2 regions of the Morganella sp. GD04133 genome follow, and region 2 is predicted to be linked to the other one. Evidence: predicted binding sites of a transcription regulator. Region 2 holds the regulator's gene; the other holds the start of a gene.
What was found. The regulator PurR, encoded in region 2, represses purine synthesis genes. The targets are predictions, from matches to a motif close to CANGCAAACGTTTGCNTG.
Positions count from the first base shown of each region.

Region 1: a site for PurR is predicted at 1,983-2,000, ahead of gltS (sodium/glutamate symporter). Genes of this name have one in related genera too.

Region 1 covers NZ_JAODZS010000024.1:64,504-72,709, forward strand. The annotation lists gene recG (ATP-dependent DNA helicase RecG) at 1-527, shown strand, start outside; gene gltS (sodium/glutamate symporter) at 578-1,810, opposite strand; gene N7387_RS13205 (uracil-xanthine permease family protein) at 2,052-3,437, shown strand; gene N7387_RS13210 (hypothetical protein) at 3,568-5,331, shown strand; gene fabY (fatty acid biosynthesis protein FabY) at 5,559-6,476, opposite strand; gene dtd (D-aminoacyl-tRNA deacylase) at 6,527-6,964, opposite strand; gene yihX (glucose-1-phosphatase) at 6,998-7,615, opposite strand; gene typA (ribosome-dependent GTPase TypA) at 7,837-8,206, opposite strand, start outside.
Region 2 covers NZ_JAODZS010000025.1:3,732-11,937, forward strand. The annotation lists gene sodB (superoxide dismutase [Fe]) at 40-618, shown strand; gene purR (HTH-type transcriptional repressor PurR) at 1,045-2,070, shown strand; gene punR (DNA-binding transcriptional activator PunR) at 2,074-2,976, opposite strand; gene punC (purine nucleoside transporter PunC) at 3,098-4,309, shown strand; gene cfa (cyclopropane fatty acyl phospholipid synthase) at 4,575-5,738, shown strand; gene N7387_RS13325 (riboflavin synthase subunit alpha) at 5,821-6,486, opposite strand; gene N7387_RS13330 (MATE family efflux transporter) at 6,699-8,072, shown strand.

The DNA.
Region 1 (8,206 bases), on a different contig from region 2:
GGGTCGGGATGGTTCACGGCCGCATGAAACCGGCAGAAAAGCAGGCGGTGATGGCGCAGTTCAAAGCCGGTGAACTGGATCTGCTGGTTGCCACCACCGTGATTGAAGTCGGGGTGGATGTGCCGAATGCCAGCCTGATGATTATCGAAAACCCGGAACGGCTCGGGCTGGCACAGCTGCATCAGCTGCGCGGCCGGGTCGGGCGCGGCTCTGCGGTCTCCCACTGTGTGCTGCTGTATAAAACCCCGCTGACACAGACGGCAAAACTGCGTCTTCAGGTGCTGCGGGACAGCAACGACGGCTTTGTTATCGCGCAGAAAGACCTGGAAATCCGCGGGCCGGGCGAACTGCTCGGCACACGCCAGACCGGCAATGCCGAATTTAAAGTCGCGGATTTACTGCGCGATCAGGGCATGCTGCCGGAAGTACAGCGCGTGGCACGGCATCTGCACCAGAATTATCCGGAACAGGCGAAAGCCCTGATCGAACGCTGGCTGCCGGAACGCACACAATACACCAACGTATAACGAAAAAAGCCACCCGGAAGGGTGGCTTGCCTGCTTTAAGAACGGTTCCGTTACCCGCCCGCAACCGGGAAAATCGGTAACGCCAGGAAGAACGGAATAACCAGTGCGTTAATCAGATCGAGGAAGAACGCTCCCACCATCGGCACCACCAGGAAAGCCACATGAGAAGGCCCGAAGCGATCAGTTACCGCCTGCATGTTGGCAATCGCGGTTGGCGTTGCCCCCATCCCGAAACCACAGTGACCGGCAGCCAGTACCGCCGCATCATAGTTTTTCCCCATCACCCGGTACGTGACGAAAATCGCATACAGTGCCATCACGACAGTCTGTGCCGCCAGGATCACCAGCATCGGTACCGCCAGAGAGGCAATTTCCCACAGTTTCAGGCTCATCAGTGCCATCGCCAGGAACAGTGACAGGCTGACGTTACCCAGCACCGACACCGCCCGTTCAAATACACGGTAGAAACCCATCAGTGACAGACTGTTGCTCAGGATAACCCCGATAAACAGCACACACACGAATGCCGGGATCTGGAACTTCCATTGCATCGACGTGAAGAAATCCGTCAGAACACTGTACAGATATGTCCCCGCCAGCAAACAGATAGCAATCAGTGCAATGGTTTCCAGCAGAACCATCGAGGTGATCATGCGTCCGGCCTGCGGTTTTTCAAACGCAGTCGGTGCTTCATCATCCTGCAGTTTCACATCACTCATGGCTGTCTTTTTGATCAGGAAACGGGCAACCGGACCACCAATCAGGCCACCGAGCACCAGACCAAAGGTTGCGCAGGCAATCGCAATTTCTGTTGCTGCGGTAAAACCATAGCTGTCGCTGAAAATCTTACCCCATGCCGCCCCGGTACCATGACCGCCGGAGAGTGTGATAGAACCGGCCAGCAGACCAATCAGCGGATCAAGCCCCATCATTTTCGCCAGGGAAATACCGACGGAGTTCTGCACAATCAGTAAGCCCACAACGGCAATCACAAAGATAAATAAGGTTTTGCCGCCTGCCTTCAGGCCGGCTAAGTTGGCGTTTAAGCCGATGGTGGCAAAGAACGCCAGCATCAGCGGGTCTTTCAGTGAATCATCAAATTTCACTTCCAAATCCATACCGGATTTGAACCCCAATAATACAATCGCGACCAGAAGACCACCGGCCACAGGCTCAGGAATAGTATACTTTTCGAGGAATGGTACAGTTTTTACGAGTTTACGCCCCAATAACAGGACGAGAGTGGCCGCAACCAGCGTGCCGTAAACATCGAGTTGATACATTCACGTACCCCTTTTATTGTTGGTATTTGTTACATCATTATCGCGTTAATCACGTCCCTGTTACGCAAGAGGAAAAAGCAGGTATCCGGATTAAAGAAAAAAAAGCGGATAAAGACAAGTTAAAATAAATAAAACTGTGATTATATTCCGCTATAAAAAATAACAACTCATTCGCGCAAACGATTGCTTTTGTGCCGCAGATCATTAAAATACGGAAATTGCTTATCCCGGACCTGTTGACATGAACTCTGCCATTTCTGACAAAACCAGCGTAACTCCCGCGACTAACACAAATAGTGAACTTATTTACCGTCTGGAAGATCGTCCGCCGCTGCCGCAGACCCTCTTTGCCGCCTGTCAGCATCTGCTGGCGATGTTTGTGGCGGTGATTACACCCGGGTTGCTTATCGCTCAGGCGCTCGGCCTGTCTGCTCATGATACCCAGCGGATTATCAGTATGTCGCTGTTCGCGTCCGGGCTGGCCTCACTGCTGCAAATCCGCACCTGGGGGCCGGTCGGCTCCGGGCTGCTCTCGATTCAGGGCACAAGTTTTAACTTTGTTGCCCCGCTGATTATGGGCGGTATGGCACTGAAAAATAATGGTGTGGATACAGAAGGAATGATGGCGGCGCTGTTCGGCACGCTGATGCTGGCCGCCATGACAGAGGTGATCCTCTCCCGGTTCCTGCATCTGGCGCGCCGCATTATCACACCGCTGGTCTCCGGTGTGGTGGTGATGATTATCGGCCTGTCATTAATTCAGGTCGGGCTGACCTCCATCGGCGGCGGTTACGGCGCAATGGCGGATAACACCTTCGGCTCTGCCGATAACCTGATCCTCGCCGGTATTGTGCTGGCGGTGATTGTGCTGCTGAACCGTCAGAAAAACCCGTATCTGCGTGTTGCATCACTGGTGCTGGCGATGACAGCAGGCTATCTGGCTGCCTGGTGGATGGGTATGCTGCCGGATAACCATGCGGAAATCCCGGAGGAAGTGGTGGTGATCCCCGCGCCACTCTATTACGGCTTATCCATTGACTGGAACCTGCTGCTGCCGCTGATCCTGATCTTTATGGTGACTTCGCTGGAAACCATCGGTGATATCACCGCCACGTCCGATGTCTCCGAACAGCCGGTATCCGGCCCGCTCTATATGAAGCGTCTGAAAGGCGGTGTACTGGCAAACGGCCTCAATTCCGCCCTGTCTGCAGTCTTTAATACTTTCCCGAACTCCTGTTTCGGGCAGAACAACGGCGTGATCCAGCTGACCGGCGTTGCCAGCCGTTATGTCGGTTATGTGGTGGCACTGATGCTGATCGTGCTGGGGCTGTTCCCGGCCGTAGCCGGTTTTGTGCAGCACATTCCGGAACCGGTACTCGGCGGTGCAACCATTGTCATGTTCGGGACGATTGCGGCCTCCGGTGTGCGCATTGTTTCCCGCGAAACCCTGAACCGCCGCGCGATTATGATTATCGCGCTGTCGCTGGCTGTCGGCATGGGCGTTTCCCAGCAACCGCTGATCCTGCAGTTCGCACCGGACTGGCTGAAAACCCTGCTCTCCTCAGGAATTGCGGCGGGCGGTCTGACCGCGATTGCCCTGAACCTGATTTTCCCGCCGGAGAAATAATCATCTGTTTAACCGCGTGACCGGAAACGGTCACGCGGACTGCTCTGTGCGGAAAAACCGCGATAATCCTTGTCACCACAAAGAGCCTCACGCTAGTATGCCCTCAGGATTATCTCTCGGGGAGCGCATTATGAAATGGTTGGGACGGGCTGTTTTCTGGCTGATAACACTGGTCATTATTCTTATCGTTGCCGGTGCCCTTGTGGTACAGACATCATGGGGCACAAAACAGGTTTCAGCCCTTATCAGTGACAATACACGCTACAACGTCTCGCTTTCCGCGATAAGTCACTCGCTCTCCTCCCCCTCACTTATCTCACTCAGTGATATCAGTATCAGCACGGTTTCCGGTGATTTTGCTCTGGAAGCCGCCAATGTTGAGCTGACCCTGGATTGGCGCAGTTTTTCTGAGCCCGGCTGGTTTGCCCGTATCATTGTGCAGAAAGGGGATATCGAAATTTCTGATGCGGCTGACAGCGGTACTCTGCCGGTCAGTGCCGGGTTATTACAGCTCAATCAGACCGCACTCCGCCGCACCGACGGCAACCGGGTAATTGATGCGGAAGGTGTTACCGGCGGGATCACGCCGTGGCAGCCACAGGGCAGTGATCTGACCGGTAACGGTAAATACCAGTTTTCCGCCAGCAGCCTGAACTACTACGGCCTGCCATTGAAAAATATCCTCACACAGGGGGATGTCAGCGGAAAACAGTTCACCTTTGATAACCTGACCGCCACACTGGAAAACGGCCTGATCACCGCCACCGGACGCCGCAGCGCCGAAGGTCAGTGGCAGCTGGATAACCTGCTGCTTAATGACATCCGCTGGCAGACACCGCAAACACTGACACAGCTGGCAGACAGTACAGAAAATCTGCCGGATATTCAGGCCAAAAATATCACCGCCACCAATATCAAGCTCGAAGGTCATCAGTGGGCGGTAAACTATCTGGAAGGCACGGTCAAAAATCTGGCCTTTAAACAGGGACGCTGGCAGACAGACAACGGACAGGCGGATATCGCCGCTGCGGATCTGACACTCAGCGGGCAGCATTTTTCTGACATTATCAGCACGCTGGAACTGCGCGGCGATCAGATTGCCGTCAACCGCCTGACCGGTCGTTATGACAAGAGTATTCTGCGCTTTACCGGGGAGTGGAACCGTGCCACCCGGACACTGGATATCACCAGCGGTGTCGCCGACAACCTGCTGTACAGTTTGCCGGAACAGTGGTTCGCCGCATTACAGGAAGCCGCCCCGCAGGGAATTGATGCTATCCGCTTACAGGATATTAAAGTCTCTAATGCCCTGCTGATTGATACACAGCCGGTTTTCCCGTTCCAGCTCACCAATGTGAACGGCTACATCAAAACTATGCAGATCCTGAAATCCGGTCAGTGGGGTTTATGGGATGGCGAACTTTCTGTCAGTGCCGGTAATGCCACCTTTAACCGGGTCGAACTGCACCGCCCGTATCTGACACTGACTGCCGGTACTGACAGCGTTGCCACCACACAATTTGCCGCCTCCGCCGGGGAAGGGTTGCTGAAAATGCAGTTTCAGACCACACCATCCGGTACCACACCTTTCAGTTTCACACTGCAGGCAACCGGGGCGGACAGTCAGATCCTGTCACAATGGGGCTGGCAGCCAGCTCCGCTGACCGGCAGCGCCAATTACACGCTGCGCCTGAACGGGCAATTACGGGCAGAGGATATCCGCAGCACACTGAGCGGTATACTCTCCGGACAGGATAAACAGGGAAATCAGATAAACCGGGCTATCACACAAGGACAGATGAGCAACACCCCGGTTTCCGCAGAGCCGGTGCCTTCTGTCCCGCCCGCACAGCGGGTGATCCCGGATAACAGCGAAACCGGGGAAATACTGTAACCTGATACAGAAACAGCGCCTCAGAGCGCTGTTTTTCTTTATCGGTAACACTGCGGATTATGTGCCGTGATGATAACAGGCAAGCGAACGAAAAGCGTAAGCGCCAGGGATGGCGCGATCCGAGCACACAGGGATGTGTTTACAGCGTCTTTTCGTTTTGCCTGTTATCAGAGCATCCCGGATCTTACAGATTCTGTTAACAGCGCCGTAAGGCACTGTTTTACCCGTTACTCCGCGCTGTGTTTCTGTCCGGGCAACACCATATAAGTGCCGGTAAAGACCGCCCCGACCTCATCGCCCTGCCCGACAGTCACTTCCAGCTTAATCCGTGCTTTGCTGCCGCGCGCCAGACGATCCAGGTCACCGCTGAGTTTATCGCGGGAAGCAATCGCCTCCGGTCTGCCTGCCACTGCCTTACGGTAACGGATATTGGCATCCACCAGCACAATATCGCCATCCAGGGAATTTTCCTGTAACAGCAGCCAGATAAGCCCCCAGCCGGTCAGTGTCGCCATCGAGAACTGGCTGCCGGCAAAAATGGTCTGATGCAGGTTCTGGTTCGGGCCTTCCGGCATGGTGGTCATAAATTCCTGACCGGTATACTGCGTAATGCGGATCCCCATTTTTTCACTCAGGGGAATGGTTTCATACCATGCTTTCTGTAATTCGGCACACCAGTCGGGACGATGCAGAATCGCATCGAGAGTTTCAACGGATTTAATCATAAAAAAATGACGAACAGGCGTCGCTTGCGGGCCTGTAATCGGTCCTCTGTTTTCAAAACCTGATTTTTCAAAAAATGCGACCGCTTCCTCACGGGCACTGCAGACAATCCGCTTAACACCTTCCTGACGCGCCACGGACTCCAGTGCGCGTGCAATCAGTGTGCCCAGCCCTCGTCCCTGCATCTGCGGATCAACTGCCAGAAAGCGGATCGCGCCTTCATTTTCTGCATTGATATACAAGCGGCCGACAGCCACAGGCTGCCCGGTTTCATCCACCACCATCTGATGATGTGCATAGGTATCATAACCGTCCTTTTCCGATCCCTGCGGCTGATTCAGCGGCTTGCGCAGCATCGCCCAGCGGAAATGAAAATAGCTTTCCAGCTCCTGATCGGTTTTTGGTACACGTAAATGATACATCTCACTTTCTCCTGTCAGTGGTAACCGGTGACCGGCCTGAGACTGTTGTATCATACCTGCAGCCAGAAAGTGACCGGACCATCGTTTGTCAGACTGACCTGCATGTCTGCCGCAAACCGGCCTGTTTCCGTCACCATTCCTGCTGCCCGGCACTGCACTACAAAGTGCTCATATAAGGCATTGGCTTTTTCCGGTGCCGCGCCGTTTGAAAATCCCGGACGCATTCCTTTTTGTGTTTCCGCTGCTAAGGTGAACTGTGACACCACCAGCAGCTGACCGCCGGACTGCGCCACATTCAGGTTCATTTTTCCGTCCGCATCACTGAAAATGCGGTAACCCATCACTTTTTCACTCAGGCGTTTTGATTTTTGTTCGTCATCATCCCGCTCAACACCCAGAAGAACCAGCAATCCGGGCCCGATTTCACCGGCAATTTCCCCGGCGATCCGGACATCCGCGCGGGTCACACGCTGTATTAATGCAATCATGTCATATCCGTTTAAAAAACAATCACACCTGAATTACTCAGTCACGTCTGCTGAAAAATCATACTCTGCAAAATAACGGGAAACAGTGTCACGATCGGCGACCAACACGCCGTTGATACCGAGCGCCACTGCCGCATCCACGTTTTCGCGGACATCATCAAAGAACACCGCATCCTGCGGCTCAAATTCTTCGGTTTCCAGCACATACTGATAGATATCCGGGTCCGGCTTGCGCAGCCCCAGATCCTGGGAGAGATACAGGTAATCGGCAGAAGCGGCGATTTCCGGATAGTGCTGCGGCCAGTAGTCCTGATGCAGACGATTCGTATTAGAGAGAACCACCACGCGGTGTCCCTGCTCGCGCAGCCTGTTCATGATATCAATCACATCAGGGCGGACAGAGATAAAGATAGCCTGCCAGCCTTCGGCAAACTCATCGAAACTCAGCGACATATCCAGCTGATCATTAATGGCTTCGGCAAATTCAACATCGGAAATTTTGCCGCATTCATGCTGTTTAAAGGTTTCGCCGTGAATAAAATCACTGCTCAGTTCGGACAGCGGCTTACCGCTCAGATGACTCCAGACTGATAAAACACGTTTAAAATCAATATCAATAATGACATTACCCATGTCAAAAATATAAAGCATACCATCCCTCCGGGTTGATGAATTATTTTTACTCTACCCGCAGACTCCCTTCCTGAACAGAGTGAAAACCGTTTTCGGAGAGAAAAAATATCCGGGTCTGCGATCCCGCCCGTATTTCCGTGCGGTTATCAGTCTGTGACCGGTATGTGATCAGTACGCAGAAAAAGCTCAGGGCGCCCGGAGGCGCCCTGAGTGGCATGAATCAAAACAACCGGCAGAGATTAATCTTTGCTGCGGTGTGCGCGTTTGCGGTCGTTTTCAGTCAGGTGGCGTTTACGCAGACGGATAGACTTCGGCGTGACTTCCACTAATTCGTCGTCATCGATAAATTCTAACGCCTGTTCCAGGGTTTTCTCGATAAACGGAGTCAGTGTGGTCGCTTCATCAGTACCGGACGCACGCATGTTGGTCAGTTTCTTACCGGTCAGGCAGTTCACTGTCAGGTCGTTTGAACGTGAGTGAATCCCGATCAGCTGGCCTTCATACACTTCAGTACCGTGACCGACAAACAGCTTACCGCGATCCTGCAGGCTGTACAGTGCGTAAGCAACCGCTTTACCCTGACCATTGGAAATCATCACACCGTTCTGA
Region 2 (8,206 bases):
TGATGAGGTTACTGATTTAACCTTAACAAGGAGAATGCAATGTCGTTTGAATTACCTGCACTGCCTTATGCAAAAAATGCATTAGCGCCCTATATTTCTGAAGAAACACTGGAATACCACTACGGCAAACACCACAACACTTATGTGCTTAATCTGAATAACCTGATCAAAGGCACCGCGTTTGAAGGTAAATCACTGGAAGAGATTATCAAAACCTCTGATGCCGGTATCTTCAATAACGCCGCCCAGGTCTGGAACCACACGTTCTACTGGCACTGCCTGGCACCAAACGCCGGTGGCGAGCCAACCGGTAAAATTGCGGATGCGATTAACAACGCGTTCGGTTCATTTGCCGAATTCAAACAGCAGTTTACCGATGCCGCAGTGAAAAACTTCGGTTCCGGCTGGACATGGCTGGTGAAAAAAGCAGACGGCAGCCTGGCTATCGTCAATACCTCTAACGCGGCAACCCCGGTCAGCGGTAACGACAAACCCATCTTAACCGTCGATGTCTGGGAACACGCTTATTATATCGACTACCGTAATGCCCGTCCTAAATACCTGGAAAACTTCTGGGCATTAGTGAACTGGAAATTTGCGGAAGAAAACCTGGCGTAATCCGTAAAAATACTGTTAACCAAGAAAGGGCGGAATTTTCCGCCCTTTTGTATTGATGGGGGTGTATCAGAAAAGCATTGTTGCAAATAATACGATCATAACCAGTGCCGCAACTGCGGTTGACAAACCATATTTCAGATCTGTATCCATTCCTATCTCCAAAATAGCTGCTTAATGACCAATGATGATTACCTGACATCCTGAATCATCAAAATAATTAAAACGGATGGTCTGACCGGAAAATCCGAATAGCTGACCATATCAATAACCATAGCACAGGTAATATTTTTTACTTTTGACCCGGATCAGACAACAATGCCTGTTTTTACAGAAATTTTTCTATTGTTACCGCATAATGGCACTATAATAGCAATCGATTAACCGAATAATAAAATACAGACCGGCAGGTCAGGAGTTGTTTTCATCATGGCAACGATTAAAGATGTGGCTAAGCGCTCGGGCGTCTCTACCACAACCGTCTCCCATGTCATTAATAATACCCGTTTCGTTGCGGAAGAAACGAAGGCGGCTGTCTGGGCTGCTATCAAAGAGTTGCACTATTCACCGAGCGCCGTGGCGCGCAGTCTGAAAGTCAATAACACCAAGTCCATCGGGCTGCTGGCCACCTCCAGTGAAGCGCCGTATTTTGCGGAAGTGATTGAGGCGGTGGAAAACAGCTGCTACAGCAAAGGCTATACCCTGGTGCTGTGCAACTCTCACAATAATCCTGACAAGCAGAAAGCCTACCTGGCGATGCTGGCACAAAAGCGGGTCGATGGTCTGCTGGTGATGTGTTCTGAATATCCGGATCAGCTGATTGCCATGCTGGAAGGCTACCGCAATATCCCGATGGTGGTAATGGACTGGGGCAAAGCGCGCGGGGATTTCACCGATGCGATTATTGATAACGCCCTGCACGGCGGTTATCTTGCCGGCCGTTACCTGATTGAACGCGGTCACCGTGATATCGCGGTTATTCCGGGGCCGCTTGAGCGAAACACCGGCGGCAACCGTCTGGAAGGATTCCGCAAAGCAATGAAAGAAGCCGGCATTACAGTGCGTGATGAATGGATTGTTCAGGGCGATTTTGAACCGGATTCCGGTTATCAGGCGATGGCACAGATTTTATCCGGCAAACAGCGCCCGACCGCGGTATTCTGCGGCGGGGATGCCATGGCGATGGGCGCGATTTGCGCGGCTGATGAAATGGGCCTGCGTGTCCCGCAGGATATTTCTGTGATCGGGTATGACAATATCCGTAACGCCCGCTACTTTACCCCTGCCCTGACCACCATCCACCAGCCGAAAGAGCGGCTGGGACAGATGGCGCTGACCATGCTGCTCGACCGTATCGTCAACAAACGCGAAGATGCACAGACTATTGAGGTGCATCCGCGCCTGGTCGAACGCCGCTCCGTGGCAGATGGTCCGTTTATCGATTACCGCCGCTGAGGATCAGCGCAGCCATTCGGCATTGAGTGTACTGCTGTCCCCGAGATAATCGAGCAGCCAGCTCAGTGCCGGAGAGGTATCTTTATCCACCCAGGTGATACAGCACGGGCTGTCCGGCAATGGCTGCTCTATCTTCAGCGCTGCCAGCCGCCCCTCTTTAATCAGCGGATCGGCCCGGTGCGCCGGCATCATTGCCACACATAATCCCGATTCCACACAGGCAATCCCGCGATCCCAGTCCGGCACCACCAGGCGGCGCTGATTATCCAGTGCCCACGTGTCGCGTTTCGGCAGGGAACGCGAGGTGTCTTCCAGACATAAACTCGGGTACGGCACCATCTCCTCATTGGTCAGGACATGACCGGCAGAGGCCAGCGGATGATCCGGGCTGACCACCGCACGCCACGGCATAAACCCCATATCACGGAAATTATAACGCTCGCCGATCGGGGATGCGCGTGTCGCGCCGATGGCCACATCCACCCGTCTGTCCACCAGCGCATCCCACACCCCGTTAAACACCTCCGGATAAATATACAACTCGATATCCGGAAAATGATGATAAAAATCCAGCAGAAGTCGCGTTATCCGTTCCGGTTTTACGATACAGTCAACGGCGATACTGAACTGCCCGCGCCAGCCGTTGGCAATCATCTGGCACTGGTGGCGTGTGGATTTCATTTTTTTGATAACATCACGCGCTTCTTTAACAAATAATGCCCCGGCAGGTGTCAGTTCAACATCCCGGTGACGTCGTTCAAACAGCGGAACCGCCAGCCACTCTTCCAGCTGACGGACGCTGTAGCTGATGGCAGAAGGCACCCGGTGCAGTTCCTCTGCCGCCGCACTGAAACTGCCTGTCCGTGCCACAGCATCCACCACATCCAGCGTATATTCTGACCACACAATTCTTCCTTTCAAAAAATTTCACAGCAGTGTGCAAATAATAACGTTTTACAAAGAAAAACTCGAATAGTTAAAATAACAACTCACGCATTACACTTATTTAACATTCAGGTATTTCTCTGTGACTGTCAATAAATCGCCTTCCCGCGGCTTTCTCTTTTATCTCGCCGGGCTCAGCATGCTGGGTTACCTCGCGATTGATATGTATCTGCCTGCATTCGGTATGATGCAGGACTCTCTGAACTCCACTGCCAGCGCTATCAGCGCCAGTCTGAGTATCTTCCTGGTCGGTTTTGCCATCGGCCAGCTGTTATGGGGACCACTCTCCGATAAAATCGGCCGCAAGCCGGTTCTGCTGATGGGTCTCGGCCTGTTTGCCCTGAGCTGTCTGGCCATGGTCTGGGTTTCCACCCCGGCGCAGCTATTATTACTGCGCTTTGTGCAGGCGGTCAGCGTCTGCTCCGCAGCGGTCACCTGGCAGGCGCTGGTTATCGACCGTTATGATGATCACCGCGCGCAGCGTGTCTTTGCCGCGATTATGCCGCTGGTGGCACTTTCCCCGGCACTGGCGCCGTTACTGGGCGCATGGCTGCTCAACCACGGCGGCTGGCATGAGATTTTCCTCGTACTCGGCGGGATCACCCTGCTGGTGCTGATCCCGACCCTGATGCTGAAAGAAAAGCGCCATATTGCGCCGGATGCAGCCAAAACAGAAAAACAGAAGATCTCCTTCTTCCGTTTGCTGAAGTCCCCGGTCTACAGCGGTAACGTGCTGATTTATGCCGCGTGCAGTGCCGGTTTCTTTGCCTGGCTGACCGGTTCGCCGTTTATTCTGCGCGATATGGGTTATAACCCGAATGATATCGGCCTGAGCTATATCCCGCAGACGATCGCCTTTATGGTCGGAGGCTACGGCTGCCGTGCCCTGCTGTCGCGGATTAACGGTAAAACCCTGCTGCCGTTCCTGCTGGCCGGTTATGCCGTCAGCATGATCGGGTTGTATGTTATGGCGAAATTCAGCAACCCGTCACTGGTGGCGATCCTGATCCCATTCTGCTTTATGGCGGCAATGAATGGTGCGTCTTACCCGATTGCGGTATCAAACGCCCTGGCGGTTTATCCGGAGCACAGCGGTAAAGCGGCAGCATTGCAGAATGCCATTCAGCTCGGCTTATGCTCTGCGATCAGTTTTCTGGTCTCCGCGCTGATGCATGCTCCCCTGCTCTCCACCACCGCCGTCATGGCGGCAACCGTGGTACTGACTATCGGCGGTTATATTATTCAGCGCCGCTCTTCGCGCACCTCCGTGACTATTGCGGAACAAAATCAATAGACTGCAACACGTATTAAGAATATTCCTAATTACGGGCCGTACTCATGTACGGCTTTTTTTGTCATTGAATTTTAATTTCAGGCTCCTATACTTTTCTGACAATTCGTTTTAAATCCGGATTTTGAGCTTTGTTTTTGTCTTAACGATCACGTTAATACGCAGACTGTCACCCGTTGACGGCCAATCACACCGGTTCTGTTGTTCCCGCGCAAAACGTCATGAATAAAGCTCTCAGAATCCCGCTTTGATAAAAATTGGAGATAATATGAGTTCTGATTGTGTCGAAAATCAAAAAACGTCTGCTGATTCCTGGCAGCGGATTGCCTCCGATCTTTTAGACGAAGCCGGCATTGAGGTTAATGGTTCCCGTCCTTTTGATATTCAGGTGCATAACAGCCAATTCTTTAAACGGGTTCTGCAACAGGGCTCGATGGGACTGGGCGAAAGCTATATGGATGGCTGGTGGGACTGTGAGCGGTTAGATATTTTCTTTCAGCGGGTATTACGTGCCGGACTGGAAAATAAGCTGCCGCAGAATATTAACGATATTATAAAAATCGCCATGGCCCGCCTGCGTAATCTGCAAACCAAAAAGCGGGCGCGGATTGTCGGCGAAGAACATTATGATCTGGGTAATGACCTGTTTGAGCTGATGCTCGACCCGTATATGCAGTATTCCTGCGGTTACTGGAAAGATCTCAGTGATGACCCGGCCAATCTGGCGAAGGCGCAGGAGCAGAAGCTGCATCTTATCTGTGAAAAATTACAGCTGAAACCGGGTATGCAGCTGCTGGATATCGGCTGCGGCTGGGGCGGACTGGCGGCGTATGCTGCGAAACACTTCGGTGTGTCAGTGACCGGTGTGACCATTTCCGCCGAACAGCAAAAATATGCTCAGGCGCGCTGTGCGGATCTTGACGTAAATATTATCCTCGAAGATTACCGCGATCTGCATGAGCAGTATGACCGGATTGTGTCTGTCGGGATGTTTGAGCACGTCGGACCGAAAAATTACGCCACCTATTTTGATGTGGTTAAACGCAACCTGAAACCGGACGGCTTATTTTTACTGCACACTATCGGTTCAAACCGCAATAAAGTGAATGTGGATGCCTGGATCGGCAAATATATTTTCCCGAACGGTTGTCTGCCGTCTGTGCAGAATATCGGCGACAGCAGTGAAAATAAATTAGTGATGGAAGACTGGCATAATTTCGGCGCTGATTATGACCGGACACTGATGGCGTGGCATTCCCGTTTTCAGGCGGCCTGGCCGTCACTGGAAAATAATTACACGCCGCGCTTTAAACGAATGTTCACCTATTATCTTAACGCCTGCGCCGGTGCATTCCGTGCCCGTGATATCCAGCTGTGGCAGATATTATGGAGCCCGCAGGGTTGCGAGGGCGGATTACGCGTTCCGCGCTGACTATCCTGCCCGCAATAAACTATCCGTAATAAATAATCCGGTCTGACAAAAATCAGTACCGGATTTTTTTATCTGAATACAATCAGTCCTGTGGTTTTTCTGTTGGTGCCGGTGGTGTCAGGCTTTCCTGCAACTGCTGCATTTTCTGCGCCAGCACCCGCTCGGTGGTATCAACAATCGCCTGAGTCTGCGGATCCAGCTCAATATTCACTTTATCGCCCAGCCGTTTTTTACCCAGCGTAGTGCGCTCACGGGTTTCCGGAATCAGATGCACGCAGAAACGGTTATTCACCACATCCCCGATAGTCAGGCTGATACCGTCAATACCGACAAAGCCTTTATGCAGGATATATTTCATCAGGGCTTTATCTTCGATACGCAGCCAGATCTGATAATTATTTTCAGAGACAAAAATCTTGGCAATTTCCGCCGTGGTGACAATATGACCGGACATAATATGCCCGCCGATTTCATCACCGTATTTGGCGGCTCTTTCCAGATTGACCACATCGCCGGTTTTAATGCTGCCGAGATTGGTCAGCCTTAAGGTTTCCTTAACCAGATCAAAACTGATTAAATCCCCGTCTATTTTTGTGACTGTCAGACAGCAGCCGTTATGTGCCACTGATGCGCCCGTTTCTATCCCGGCCAGCATATCCGGCGGGAATTTCACAGTGTGGGTACGAAAGTTTTCTTTTTCTTCGATGGCGACAACGGGGCCTTTGCCTTGTACAATCCCGGTAAACATGCGGATCTCCAGTCAGTATTCGGATAGATTTATGCAGTTTATCCTGAAACAAAGAATTAAACAGCCCTTCCCGTTACATCCCGCACATTTAATTGTATTGGCTTGTATTTGATTAATCGTTAGAATGATTTTTCCGCCTGATCCGGTAAATGTGTTACGAATCCCGGAACGTCTTTCCTCCTCCTTTTATCAGAATAAATAAGGTGTATTACGTGCAGAAGTATTTGAAAGAAGCGCGTACTTTGCTGGCTCTTGGTATTCCCGTTATTATCGCGCAGTTTACACAGACAGCGATGGGCGTGGTTGACACTGTGATGGCCGGCAGAGTCAGTGCGACAGACATGTCCGCCGTGGCTGTCGGTACCTCCATCTGGCTGCCCGCTATCCTGTTCGGTCACGGTCTGCTGATGGCGCTGACCCCGGTGGTCGCGCAGCTCAACGGCTCCGGCCGCCGTCCGATGATTGCCAACCAGATCCGTCAGGGTATGTGGCTGGCGGCATTTTTGTCCGTTCTGGTCATCGCGGTGCTCTATAACAGCCGCTACATTATTGAAAATATGCCGCATATTGACCCGGTTCTGGCTGAAAAAGCGGTCGGATTCACCCACGCTATTATGTGGGGTGCGCCGGGTTATCTGTTTTATCAGGTGCTGCGCAGCCAGTGTGAAGGGTTATCGAAAACCAAACCGGGGATGGTGATTGGTTTTCTCGGCCTGCTGGTGAATATCCCGGTCAACTATATCTTTATTTACGGGAAATTCGGTGCGCCTGCTCTCGGCGGTGTCGGGTGTGGTGTCGCGACCGCTTCCGTGTTCTGGGCAATGTTCCTGTTTATGCGCTGGTATGTGAAACATGCCCGTTCACAACGGGATGTACAGCCGAAAAGCCGCTTCAGTCCGCCGGACTGGGCAGTAATAAAGCGGATCACCCAGCTCGGTCTGCCGATTGCCCTGGCGCTGTTCTTTGAGGTCACGCTGTTTGCCATTGTGGCCCTGCTGGTTGCGCCATTAGGTGTCACCGCCGTCGCCGGACATCAGATTGCCCTGAACTTCAGCTCACTGATGTTTATGTTCCCGATTTCACTGGGGATCGCCACCACTATCCGTATCGGCTTTAACCTCGGAAAAAGTTCCACGGAAAAAGCACGGGTATCCGCCTATACCGGGCTGGGTGTCGGGCTGATGATCGCGGCTATCACCGCCCTCTTTACTGTGCTGTTCCGTGAGCCTATCGCCCTGCTGTATAACGATAATCCGGAAGTGGTGATTATGGCCTCCGGCCTGATGCTGTTTGCCGGTATCTATCAGCTGTCGGATTCGGTTCAGGTGATCGGTGCCGGTGTGCTGCGTGGTTATAAAGACACGCGCGCCATCTTCTATATCACCTTTACGGCTTACTGGATCCTCGGCCTGCCGTCCGGTTATCTCCTCGGATTAACAGATCTGGTGGTACCGGCGATGGGCCCTGCCGGGTTCTGGATCGGTTTTATCATCGGATTAACGGCCGCAGCCATCGGTATGGCATGCCGGATCCTGTGGTTACAGAAACAGCCGGACAGTTTTATCCTGCAACGCGCCGGTCGTTAACGGCTTTTTGACAGGGGAAATGCACAATTTTCAGTCCGATAGCATTAAATACGAGCAATCGGACAAGAAAATGTGTTTTTCCCCTTGCAAGAACCGGCTCTGATCGTTAATATTCGTCCCCGTTGTCAGCGAAG